Regions from separate parts of the Shewanella sp. FJAT-52076 genome, predicted to be linked through region 1. Evidence: predicted binding sites of a transcription regulator. Region 1 holds the regulator's gene; each other region holds the start of a gene.
What was found. The regulator FliA, encoded in region 1, starts transcription of late flagellar genes. The targets are predictions, from matches to a motif close to CTAAAGNTNNNNNNNNNNNNGCCGATA.
Positions count from the first base shown of each region.

Region 2: pomA (flagellar motor protein PomA) is a predicted target of FliA. The motif match lies at 1,913-1,939, and genes of this name have one in related genera.
Region 3: K0H79_RS09400 (VC2046/SO_2500 family protein) is a predicted target of FliA. The motif match lies at 1,991-2,017, and genes of this name have one in related genera.

Region 1 is NZ_CP080415.1:2,723,061-2,726,332, forward strand. Features, by position in the region: gene K0H79_RS11865 (chemotaxis protein CheA) at 1-210, opposite strand, end outside; gene K0H79_RS11870 (protein phosphatase CheZ) at 226-963, opposite strand; gene cheY (chemotaxis response regulator CheY) at 977-1,360, opposite strand; gene K0H79_RS11880 (RNA polymerase sigma factor FliA) at 1,405-2,124, opposite strand; gene K0H79_RS11885 (MinD/ParA family protein) at 2,117-2,998, opposite strand; gene flhF (flagellar biosynthesis protein FlhF) at 3,003-3,272, opposite strand, start outside.
Region 2 is NZ_CP080415.1:2,915,866-2,919,137, reverse strand. Features, by position in the region: gene dxs (1-deoxy-D-xylulose-5-phosphate synthase) at 1-642, opposite strand, end outside; gene ispA ((2E,6E)-farnesyl diphosphate synthase) at 662-1,543, opposite strand; gene xseB (exodeoxyribonuclease VII small subunit) at 1,543-1,782, opposite strand; gene pomA (flagellar motor protein PomA) at 2,081-2,848, shown strand; gene K0H79_RS12710 (flagellar motor protein MotB) at 2,853-3,272, shown strand, end outside.
Region 3 is NZ_CP080415.1:2,181,174-2,184,445, reverse strand. Features, by position in the region: gene queE (7-carboxy-7-deazaguanine synthase QueE) at 1-299, shown strand, start outside; gene K0H79_RS09420 (PLP-dependent cysteine synthase family protein) at 375-1,445, opposite strand; tRNA gene K0H79_RS09415 (tRNA-Tyr) at 1,606-1,690, opposite strand; tRNA gene K0H79_RS09410 (tRNA-Tyr) at 1,718-1,802, opposite strand; tRNA gene K0H79_RS09405 (tRNA-Tyr) at 1,842-1,926, opposite strand; gene K0H79_RS09400 (VC2046/SO_2500 family protein) at 2,052-2,564, shown strand; gene K0H79_RS09395 (DUF406 family protein) at 2,659-2,946, shown strand; gene K0H79_RS09390 (bifunctional diguanylate cyclase/phosphodiesterase) at 3,081-3,272, shown strand, end outside.

The DNA of each region.
Region 1 (3,272 bases):
CGATTCATGGCAAACGTCCACCATGGGTGCGAGCCCCAGGAAGCCAGCCCCACCTTTAACCGTGTGAAAGCCCCGGAAAATGGCATTGAGCAGATCCGTGTCTTCCGGATTATTCTCAAGAGCAACCAATTGTTCCTGCAGTAGCTCGAGAATTTCGCCGGCTTCTATCAAAAAATCCTGCAGAATCTCTTCATCAACATCAAATGACATTAAATTGACTCCTTATCAGAAACCCAGGCTGGACAGCAGGTCATCGACTTCATCCTGACCAGTCACCACATCCTGACGAAGCTCGGCATTCATGATGGGGCCTTCCGCTTCTATGCTGCTGGTGCTCTTCTGGGTAACTTCTGTGGCTGGTTGCTCGCCAAAGACGGTCAACATTGACACCAGGCTATTCTCGACTTCACGAACCAAATCGATAACACGGCGGATCATCTGTCCGGTCAGATCCTGGAAGTCCTGCGCCATTAAAATCTGATTCAAAAGCTCGCGCAGTCTTTCTGAGTCCATGGCACTGCGATTCATCAGCTGCTGTACGTCATGGCACAGGCTTTTGAACTCAGTAATGTCGATATCACGCCGCATGAGCTTATCCCAGGCTGGCATGACGGTTTGAATATGGTTGATAAGGGCGTCAGCGAGAGGCAAACACTCTTCTACGGCATCCATGGTTTTATTGGCTGCCTGCTCCGTCATATCTATGACGTAGTTCAGTCGCTCTTTGGCGTCAGGAATGTCGATACTGGCCAGCTCCATCAGGCGACTGTCCAACTGAAAATCAACCAGCGCACTGTGTAATTGGCGGGTCAGCTTACCCACTTCGTCAAACAGCTCTTTCTGAATGGGGACCGCAAGGTCCCGCAGCAGTAAATCAGCCTTTTCCTGCTCACCTGCACTGAGGAGCGTGACGAGTTCCTGTGCCTGTTCGAGACTAATGAGCCCTGATGTGTTTGCCTGCATAGCTCATCCTTGCTCAACCAAGTCGTTCGAATATCTTGTCCAGCTTCTCTTTGAGTGTCGCAGCAGTAAAAGGCTTAACCACATAGCCATTTACGCCAGCCTGAGCGGCGGCAATAATCTGCTCACGCTTGGCTTCAGCGGTCACCATCAATACCGGAATATGCTTCAGGTTTTCATCGGCGCGAATCGCTTTGAGCAAATCGATACCCTGCATGCCCGGCATGTTCCAATCGGTAACCACAAAATCGAAATCACCCTTTTGCAGCATCGGCAAGGCGGTTGAGCCATCATCTGCTTCCTGGGTGTTATTAAACCCCAAGTCTCGCAACAAGTTCTTGATGATACGTCTCATTGTTGAAAAGTCGTCAACAATGAGAATCTTCATATTCTTGTCCAAGGTTTCCTCCGGTGAGCTGACACTCTAGCTGCTCAAATAATAATTTATACTTGTGTCCAATGCTTGAGCTTACCTTTGAGCCTGAGCATCGCCTGACTGTGGATCTGGCATACCCGCGACTCACTCACATCAAGAATGGCGCCTATTTCTTTTAAATTCAGTGCTTCATCGTAATAAAGTGATAACACCAGCGCGTCCCGCTCGGGTAACTGGCGAATGGCATCTGCCAAAGCCTGCTGGAACTGGTTCTGAGCCAGGTCATCATAAATGTCGTTGGTTTGTTCCCCGTCGGGAACCAGAACATCGTGTGATACGCCTAAATCTTCTATCCCTATGATTTTACCAACAGAAACATCATTGAGGATATGATGGTATTCCTCCATCGACATATCAAGTCTTTCGGCAATTTCTGTGTCCCGGGCATCACGTCCGAGCTCTTGTTCCAGTTCGTCTATCACCTGGGCGACTCTGCGCTGATTACGGTGAACAGAACGTGGAACCCAATCACCTTTCCGGATTTCATCCAGCATGGCACCACGAATTCGAATGCCAGCAAAGGTTTCAAACTTGGCGCCTTTGCCGCCGTCAAATTTGGCCGAAGCCTCGAGCAGGCCAATCATGCCCGCCTGCAGCAAGTCGTCCAACTGTACGGATGCTGGCAATCTGGCCAACATGTGGTGCGCGATTCTTTTAACCAGCGGTGCGTACTGTTCAACGATGGAGGTTTTACTCTCCATGGAGGTATACGCCGCGGCTTTATTCACTCGCTCTGTCCTCTTGATAATCGGGACGATGTACCAGCCGCTCTACGAAAAATTCGAGATGGCCACCGGGTTGCTGCGGAATAGGCCAACTCATCACCTTATTCGCCAGACCATGATAGGCTATGGCAGCAGGTGATTTGGGGTAAGCCTCTACAATCAATTTTTGCTTACGTACTGATTTTCGCAAGTTTTCATCGAAGGGAATGGTTGCAACCAATTCAAGAGCCACATCGAGAAAACGATCAGTCACCTTGCTGAGTTTAGCAAAAAGCTCCATGCCTTCGCGTAGGCTGCGAACCATATTTGCCACAATCTTGAACCTGAACACACCGTGCTCACGACTGAGGATTTTGATGAGTGCATAGGCATCTGTAATAGACGTAGGCTCATCACATACCACAACCAACACATCCTGAGCCGCACGGGAGAAACTGAGCACCATGTCGGAGATACCGGCTGCGGTATCGACAATAAGCACATCGAATTGGGTGCGCATTTCGCTGAAGGCCCGGATAAGACCTGCATGCTGCGCAGCGGTCAGCTCGACCATCGCCTGAGCACCCGACGTAGCGGGTACTATGCCTATGCCCTTGGGGCCACGCAGGATGATATCGTCCAGCTCGGCGTCCCCGGACAACACATGGGAGAGATTTTTTTCGGCACGCAGACCCAACATCACATCTACGTTGGCCAAGCCGAGGTCGGCATCCAGTACCAATACCCGCTTGCCCTTTTCTGCCAGAGCCACAGCCGTATTGATGGACACGCTGGTCTTGCCTACCCCACCTTTGCCGCCTGTCACGGCAATGACTTTTACTTTTTCGTTATATGGCTGATTCATCATACGTAAACCGCTTGCTTGATCACGGGTCATAGCTTTACTCGAACGCAAAGGTCGTGCTTTCCGACCACATATTGTTGTTGATGCCCTGATACTCAGGTTCATTCAGGGCATCAAGCGCCTGTCTTGCCAACGCCAGGGTGTCTGCGACTTTCATATCTTCAGGAACTCTTTGTCCATCAGTCACATAACTCAGTGGCAGCCCACTCTGGATAAGTACGCTTAATGCGCCGGCCAGAGAAACAGATTCATCCAGTTTGGTCAGTACAGCGCCGGATAAAGGGATGCGCTGGAAGTGTTTAACCGC
Region 2 (3,272 bases), 190 kb from region 1:
CTTCTTGCCACCTTCGCGAATGGTGGTGTAGAGGCGTCCGGACATGAGTTTGGCCAGATGGTTATTCAGTGCGCCGACATTTTCAGAGATAGACATCTCATTGTCATTGAGCACCACTAACATGTCTTTGTGCAGGTCACCCGCGTGGTTCAGGGCCTCAAAAGCCATACCGCCGGTAATGGCGCCATCACCAATCACGGCAACCACTTTACGGCCCTGGGCTTCTTTCTCGGCGGTGACTGCCATGCCAAGGGCGGCAGAAATCGAGGTGCTGGAATGGCCAACACTGAAGGTGTCGTATTGACTCTCTTCGCGCCAGGGGAAAGGGTGCAGGCCATTCTTCTGGCGAATGGTGTGCATCTTGTCGCGGCGGCCGGTGAGGATTTTATGGGGATAGGCCTGATGGCCCACGTCCCAAATCAGGCGGTCGAAGGGAGTGTTGTACACATAATGCAGCGCAACGGTCAGTTCGACCGTGCCGAGGCCAGAGGCGAAATGGCCGCTGGAGATGCCCACTGAGGTCAGCAAAAACTGCCTGAGTTCATCTGAAAGCTGTTTCAATGCCGACTGAGGCAGCTGGCGCAGCTCTTCCGGGGTGCTCGCCAAGGCAAGCAATGGATAATTCGAAATGTCCAAACTCATAGCGAGATTCTTTTCTTTCTTATACTCGTCGCGCGACGATATAACGGGCAAAGTCTGCAAGTAGCTGACTATTGTATGGCATTTTAGCCAGCGCTGATAGTGCGTCGGCTACCAGTGCATCGGCAGTTTGCCGGGCGCCATCGAGCCCCAGCAATTTAGGATACGTGCTCTTGTTGGCATCCAGATCAGATCCCTGCGGCTTACCGATTTCTTCGGTGGTTGCCGTGATATCCAGGATGTCGTCCTGTACCTGAAACGCCAGGCCAATGGCATCGGCATAGGCTCGAAGTGCAGCCGTGTCGGTGTCGGAGGCATCGGCGGCAATCAGTGCCAGCTCCACGGCGGCACGAATCAGGGCGCCGGTTTTCAGGTTGTGCAGCCGGGTCAGCTCGTCGAGGCTGATGCTCTTACCTTCACCGGCAAGATCCAATGCCTGTCCGCCACACATGCCCAGATATCCCGACGCCTTTGCCAGGGCCGCAATCATGGCGACCTGCGCTTTTGGGGCGAGGCCTGCATCGGCTTCGCTGATGATTTCAAAGGCCAGGGTTTGCAATGCATCACCGGCGAGTATTGCCGTGGCTTCATCGAAGGCAATGTGTACCGTAGGTTTGCCACGGCGCAGGTTGTCGTCATCCATGGCGGGCAAATCATCATGGATAAGGGAATAGGCATGAACACATTCAACGGCGGCGGCCAGTCGGTCCAGCTTGGCTTTATCCACCCCGAGCAATTCACCCACGGCATACACAAGGAAGGGGCGTATACGTTTACCGCCAATCAGGGCACCATGGCGCATGGCGGCCTTCAACGCGGGTGCGGTTTGAGGCAATGCATCTATATGTGCGGCAAGGACAGCGTCGACCCGGGTCTGGCAGTCGGCGAGGGCAAGTTTGAGCATTATTCTCCCTCTGGTAAAAAGTCGTCGAGTGGTGCATCCGGGGCCTGGCTCAGCAGGATGGCCACTTTTTGTTGGGCTTGTTCCAGCTTTGCCTGACTGGCTCGCACCAGCCCGATCCCCCGCTCGAATTGTTTCAACGCATCGTCCAATGAGACGTCGCCCTGCTCCAACTCAGTGACTATGCGTTCCAGCTCTGCCAAAGATGCTTCAAAACTCAAATTTTCCGGTTTTTTGGCCACGGTATTTTTTCCTGCTGTGTCGGCGTGCACAAGGTATCTCACGAGGCTGACAGGGTCAAATTATGCGGGGGAATATTTGCCTTGGAGCACGCTTTGTTGCTGAATTTTTGTTAGAAAAAATAAATTGGCGCTAAACTTGCCGAAGCGCTGTCCGATAAATGAGAATAGCGACAGGGTCTTGAACCTCCGTCCTTTGTTATAGGTTTTGACATAATACCTGAGAGTGACCCTGGATTTTTGGCTTGCCGTTGGTTTCCTTTGCCTTCGGTTCTCATGACTGCGTAATTAAGGAGCATCTGTGGATTTAGCAACCCTCATTGGTCTGTTGGGCGCTTTTGCCTTTGTGCTGATGGCGATGGTGACCGGCGGCGGTCTGGCCATCTTCGTGGATGTTCCTTCCGTATTTATCGTCTTTGGTGGCTCTCTGTTTGTGGTGATGATGAAATTCAACCTCAAACAATTTTTCGGGGCAGTAAAGATTGCCGCCAAGGCGTTTATGTTCAAAATCGACAAGCCCGAAGAGCTGATTGAGCAGTCAGTTGCCATGGCCGATGCGGCCCGTAAAGGGGGCTTTCTGGCGTTGGAAGAGGCACAAATTTCTAACAGTTTTATGCAAAAGGCAGTCGATATGCTGGTGGATGGTCACGATGGCGATGTGGTGCGTGAAGCCCTGGAAAAGGACATTGCCCTCACCGAAGAGCGCCACAGAACCGGTATTGGCATCTTCAAAGCCTTTGGTGATGTGGCCCCGGCGATGGGCATGATTGGTACCCTGATTGGTCTGGTGGCTATGCTCTCCAACATGGACGACCCCAAATCCATTGGTCCTTCAATGGCGGTGGCCTTGCTGACCACTCTTTACGGAGCCGTTATTGCCAACATGGTGGCTATTCCCATTGCCGACAAGCTGTCACTGCGCATGAGTGAAGAAATGCTTAACCGCAACCTTATTATGGATGCGGTGCTGGCGATTCAGGACGGTCAAAACCCCAGGGTGATTGAAGGTTTCCTGAAAAACTATCTGGCGGAAAAATCCCGCAAGATAGATACCACGGACGGAGAATAGCGCTATGGCCAAGGCCAAGTGCAACTGTCCTCCACCGGGAGCGCCTCTGTGGCTTGCCACCTTTGCCGACCTGATGTCGCTCTTGATGTGTTTTTTCGTGCTGCTGCTGGCATTTTCCGAAATGGATGTGATGAAATTCAAGCAGATAGCCGGTTCCATGAAGTATGCATTCGGGGTGCAGAATAAGGTTGAGGTAAAAGATATTCCCAAGGGTACCTCGGTGATTGCCCTGGAATTTCGTCCCGGCAAACCCGAGCCCACCCCCATTGAAATCATCAATCAGCAAACCAATGAGATGACCGAACCCATCCTCGATTTCCAGGAAGGGGAGAGTGAGAGTGCCGGCGGTGTGCAGCAGCAACAGGGTTCGCAGCGCGGCGGTGAAGCTTCATCGACAGCACAGGAAACGGCTGAAAGTACCCAG
Region 3 (3,272 bases), 540 kb from region 1:
AGGTGCGCTGCTCAGAGAGCACCTATGTGACTGTATCGCCCAAGGTGAATATGAAAGGCGGCTATCCGGTGCTGAAACAAGCCCTTGAACGTGCCAATGAAATCAAGCATCCAGTGGCTACCGATGCGCACATTGATGAGCTCGATGCGCTACTGGAAGGTGTGGATATCACTGGCAAAACCATTTGTTTGCAGCCCATCAGCCAGAAGGCCCGTGCCACAGAGCTTGCGATGAAAACCTGCATTGCCCGCAACTGGCGTCTATCAATTCAAACCCATAAGTATTTGAATATTGATTGATTAATAGGTCTTTTGCGGAAGTTCAGCCAATAAAAAAGCTCCCACGGGAGCTTTTTTAGTTGAGTCAACAGGCACTCACAGCTTGCCACTTTCATTGAAGGCGGCGAGGGCAGCACTGGCTGCGGTGATATCGCCGATGTGAGAACCCACCCAGTCGCTGTTGTAGTAGGTATCGAGATACCGCTCGCCGGGATCGCAGATAAGCGTAACGATACTGCCGCTTTCGCCGCTTGCCTTCATTTGGGAAGCCAGTTTCAGCGCGCCGTACAAGTTGGTGCCGGTAGAAGGTCCGGTTTTGCGGCCGATTAACGCTTCCAGCCAATACATGGTGGCAATGGAGTCCACGTCCGCGACTTTCAGCATTTCATCCACCACACCCGGAATAAAAGAGGGCTCCACTCTGGGCCGGCCAATGCCTTCAATACAGCTGCCTTTTTCACAGGTAATGCTGGCGTCACCGGTATTAAAGTAGTCGTAAAACACCGAGTGCTGCGGGTCGACCACCAGCAATTTTGTGGCGAGGCGCTGATAGCGGATATAGCGACCAATGGTGGCTGACGTGCCGCCAGTGCCCGGGCTCATTACTATCCAGCTGGGGATGGGATGGGGTTCGCGCTCCATCTGGCCAAAAATCGCGTTGGCGATGTTGTTGTTGCCGCGCCAGTCGGTGGCCCGTTCGGCGTAGGTAAACTGATCCATGTAATGGCCGTTGAGTTCTCTGGCAAGCTTCTCTGACTCGGCGTAAATCTCGCTGGAATGTTCGACAAAGTGACAACGGCCGCCATAAAACTCAATTTGCTCGATTTTGCGCTTGGCGGTGCTCTTTGGCATCACCGCAATAAAGGGTAAACCAAGCAGGCGGGCAAAATAGGCCTCCGATACAGCCGTGCTGCCGGAAGAAGACTCAATAACCGCCGTGCCTTCTTTAATCCAGCCGTTACAAAGGGCATACAGGAACAGTGAACGGGCGAGACGATGTTTGAGGCTACCTGTGGGGTGGGTGCTTTCGTCTTTTAAATAGATGTCGATGCCGTCCAGCATCGGTAACTCGAGCTTAATAAGATGGGTGTCGGCGCTGCGCTGAAAGTCGGCTTCAATTTTGCCGATGGCATTGGCTACCCAGCTGGTGCAAATGGGAAGGCTCATGGGGAGTCCTGTGTTTTGCGATACGAGCTTGGATAATATGAAAAATCAACAGGATTTCACAGCGTCAGGATCAAAGCTGGATGAGATTATTGCGATTGGCATTAACAGATGTGAAAGCGAGGTGAGTTGCAACAGATTCTGCCGACCAAAGCAGAGAAGATGGTGGAGGGAGAAGGATTCGAACCTTCGAAGGCGGAGCCGTCAGATTTACAGTCTGATCCCTTTGGCCACTCGGGAACCCCTCCATCATGGCGTAAAGTGAAAGAAACAAGTGGTGGAGGGAGAAGGATTCGAACCTTCGAAGGCGGAGCCGTCAGATTTACAGTCTGATCCCTTTGGCCACTCGGGAACCCCTCCACGAGTTTCTTGCTTTACATTTTTCTTGCGTTGCTGAAGTGGTGGAGGGAGAAGGATTCGAACCTTCGAAGGCGGAGCCGTCAGATTTACAGTCTGATCCCTTTGGCCACTCGGGAACCCCTCCTCATCAGCGGCGGCCATAGTAAGCAGAATCGATAGTCATGTAAAGGCTAAATTTGCAAAAAAGGCTAAAGTTAGGCGCCGATTGGTCGATTAAATGACAACGACCTGTTTTTGTGATGTTTTTTTATGCAGATTGCTGCTGGTTTAGTCAATGAAAGCCAAGTAGGTGACCGTCTTGCCCGTGCCGTTGAAGAGGGGCGCAGGGGCGATTTTGGCTTGATATTGGCAATGTTGTCCCAGGATGCCCGTGATTTTGCAGAGTTTTGCTTATCCACCGATGAATCGGTTGAGCAAAAGCTGCACAAACATTTCGAGCTGCCCCCCAAGCAGCCCCTGATCGCCAAACCCGGTGCTGAGGACTGCATGGATAACAGTGGCGTATTCAGAACATTCGGTAAAAAGGCGTTTCATTTAAGCCAGGCACTCTTGCCGGAGCCTGTTGTCATCCGAGGCGACCTTCCTGCTGATATGTTAATTGCCTTGAATAACTGCGCACTTACAGTGCAGCGTCGTTTCTATTCTGACGCACGGCCGACCATACCTACTCCCCAACACTTTAACGATATTCTCGAAGCGCAGCGTGCACTCGGAAAACTGATGGAGCACGCAGACAACCGAAATCTGATGGCCATGGTTTGATGCAAGACAGGGTTTGATTTTGCAAATTTGCCTATAATTTGCGGTAGTTGCACCAATTTAACCCGAATACGTCTTCATAAAGGAGTTTAGCGTTATGAAAGCCATCGAAGCGAATCAAGCCGCCAGCGTTAACGATACCTGCACCGACTGCGGCAGCTTTGTCGATATTGGTGCTGTTATAGCAGCAGAAGATACAGAACTGACCCTGGAGTTTTCAGGTGATGGTGCAGATGCCAAAGCCCAACACCTATGTGATTTGGCGGTAAAACGGTTCGCCAATGTAACCGGGCAGATAGACAGTACCGAGGTAGGTGTACGTCTCAGAATTACCTTTGATGTGGCCGCAGAAAAAATGATTTTTCAATTGGAGCAAGGGCTGTAAAAATTAATTGTAACGGCTGTTGCTACAAACTAATCAGCTGATGTACAGTCGAAAACCAATAAAAAATAACAATAATTTAGAAAAGGGCGCACAGACGTCCGTCATTTCCCGCACCCTGGGATTTAGGGAACTGAGTGAAAAGGCGTAAATATCAATTTCTGGTCGATCAAATAGTTCACTCTGCTGCCAAGCAGCAAGGTGACTTCGAAAAAACCGCTGAACTGGCGACCGAACTCCTGTGTCAAACACTGGGGCTTTGTGACGCCAGCGTGTGGGCGTTTGATGCACAGCTGTCCAGCCAATATCAGGTTGCACACTTCGGTAAG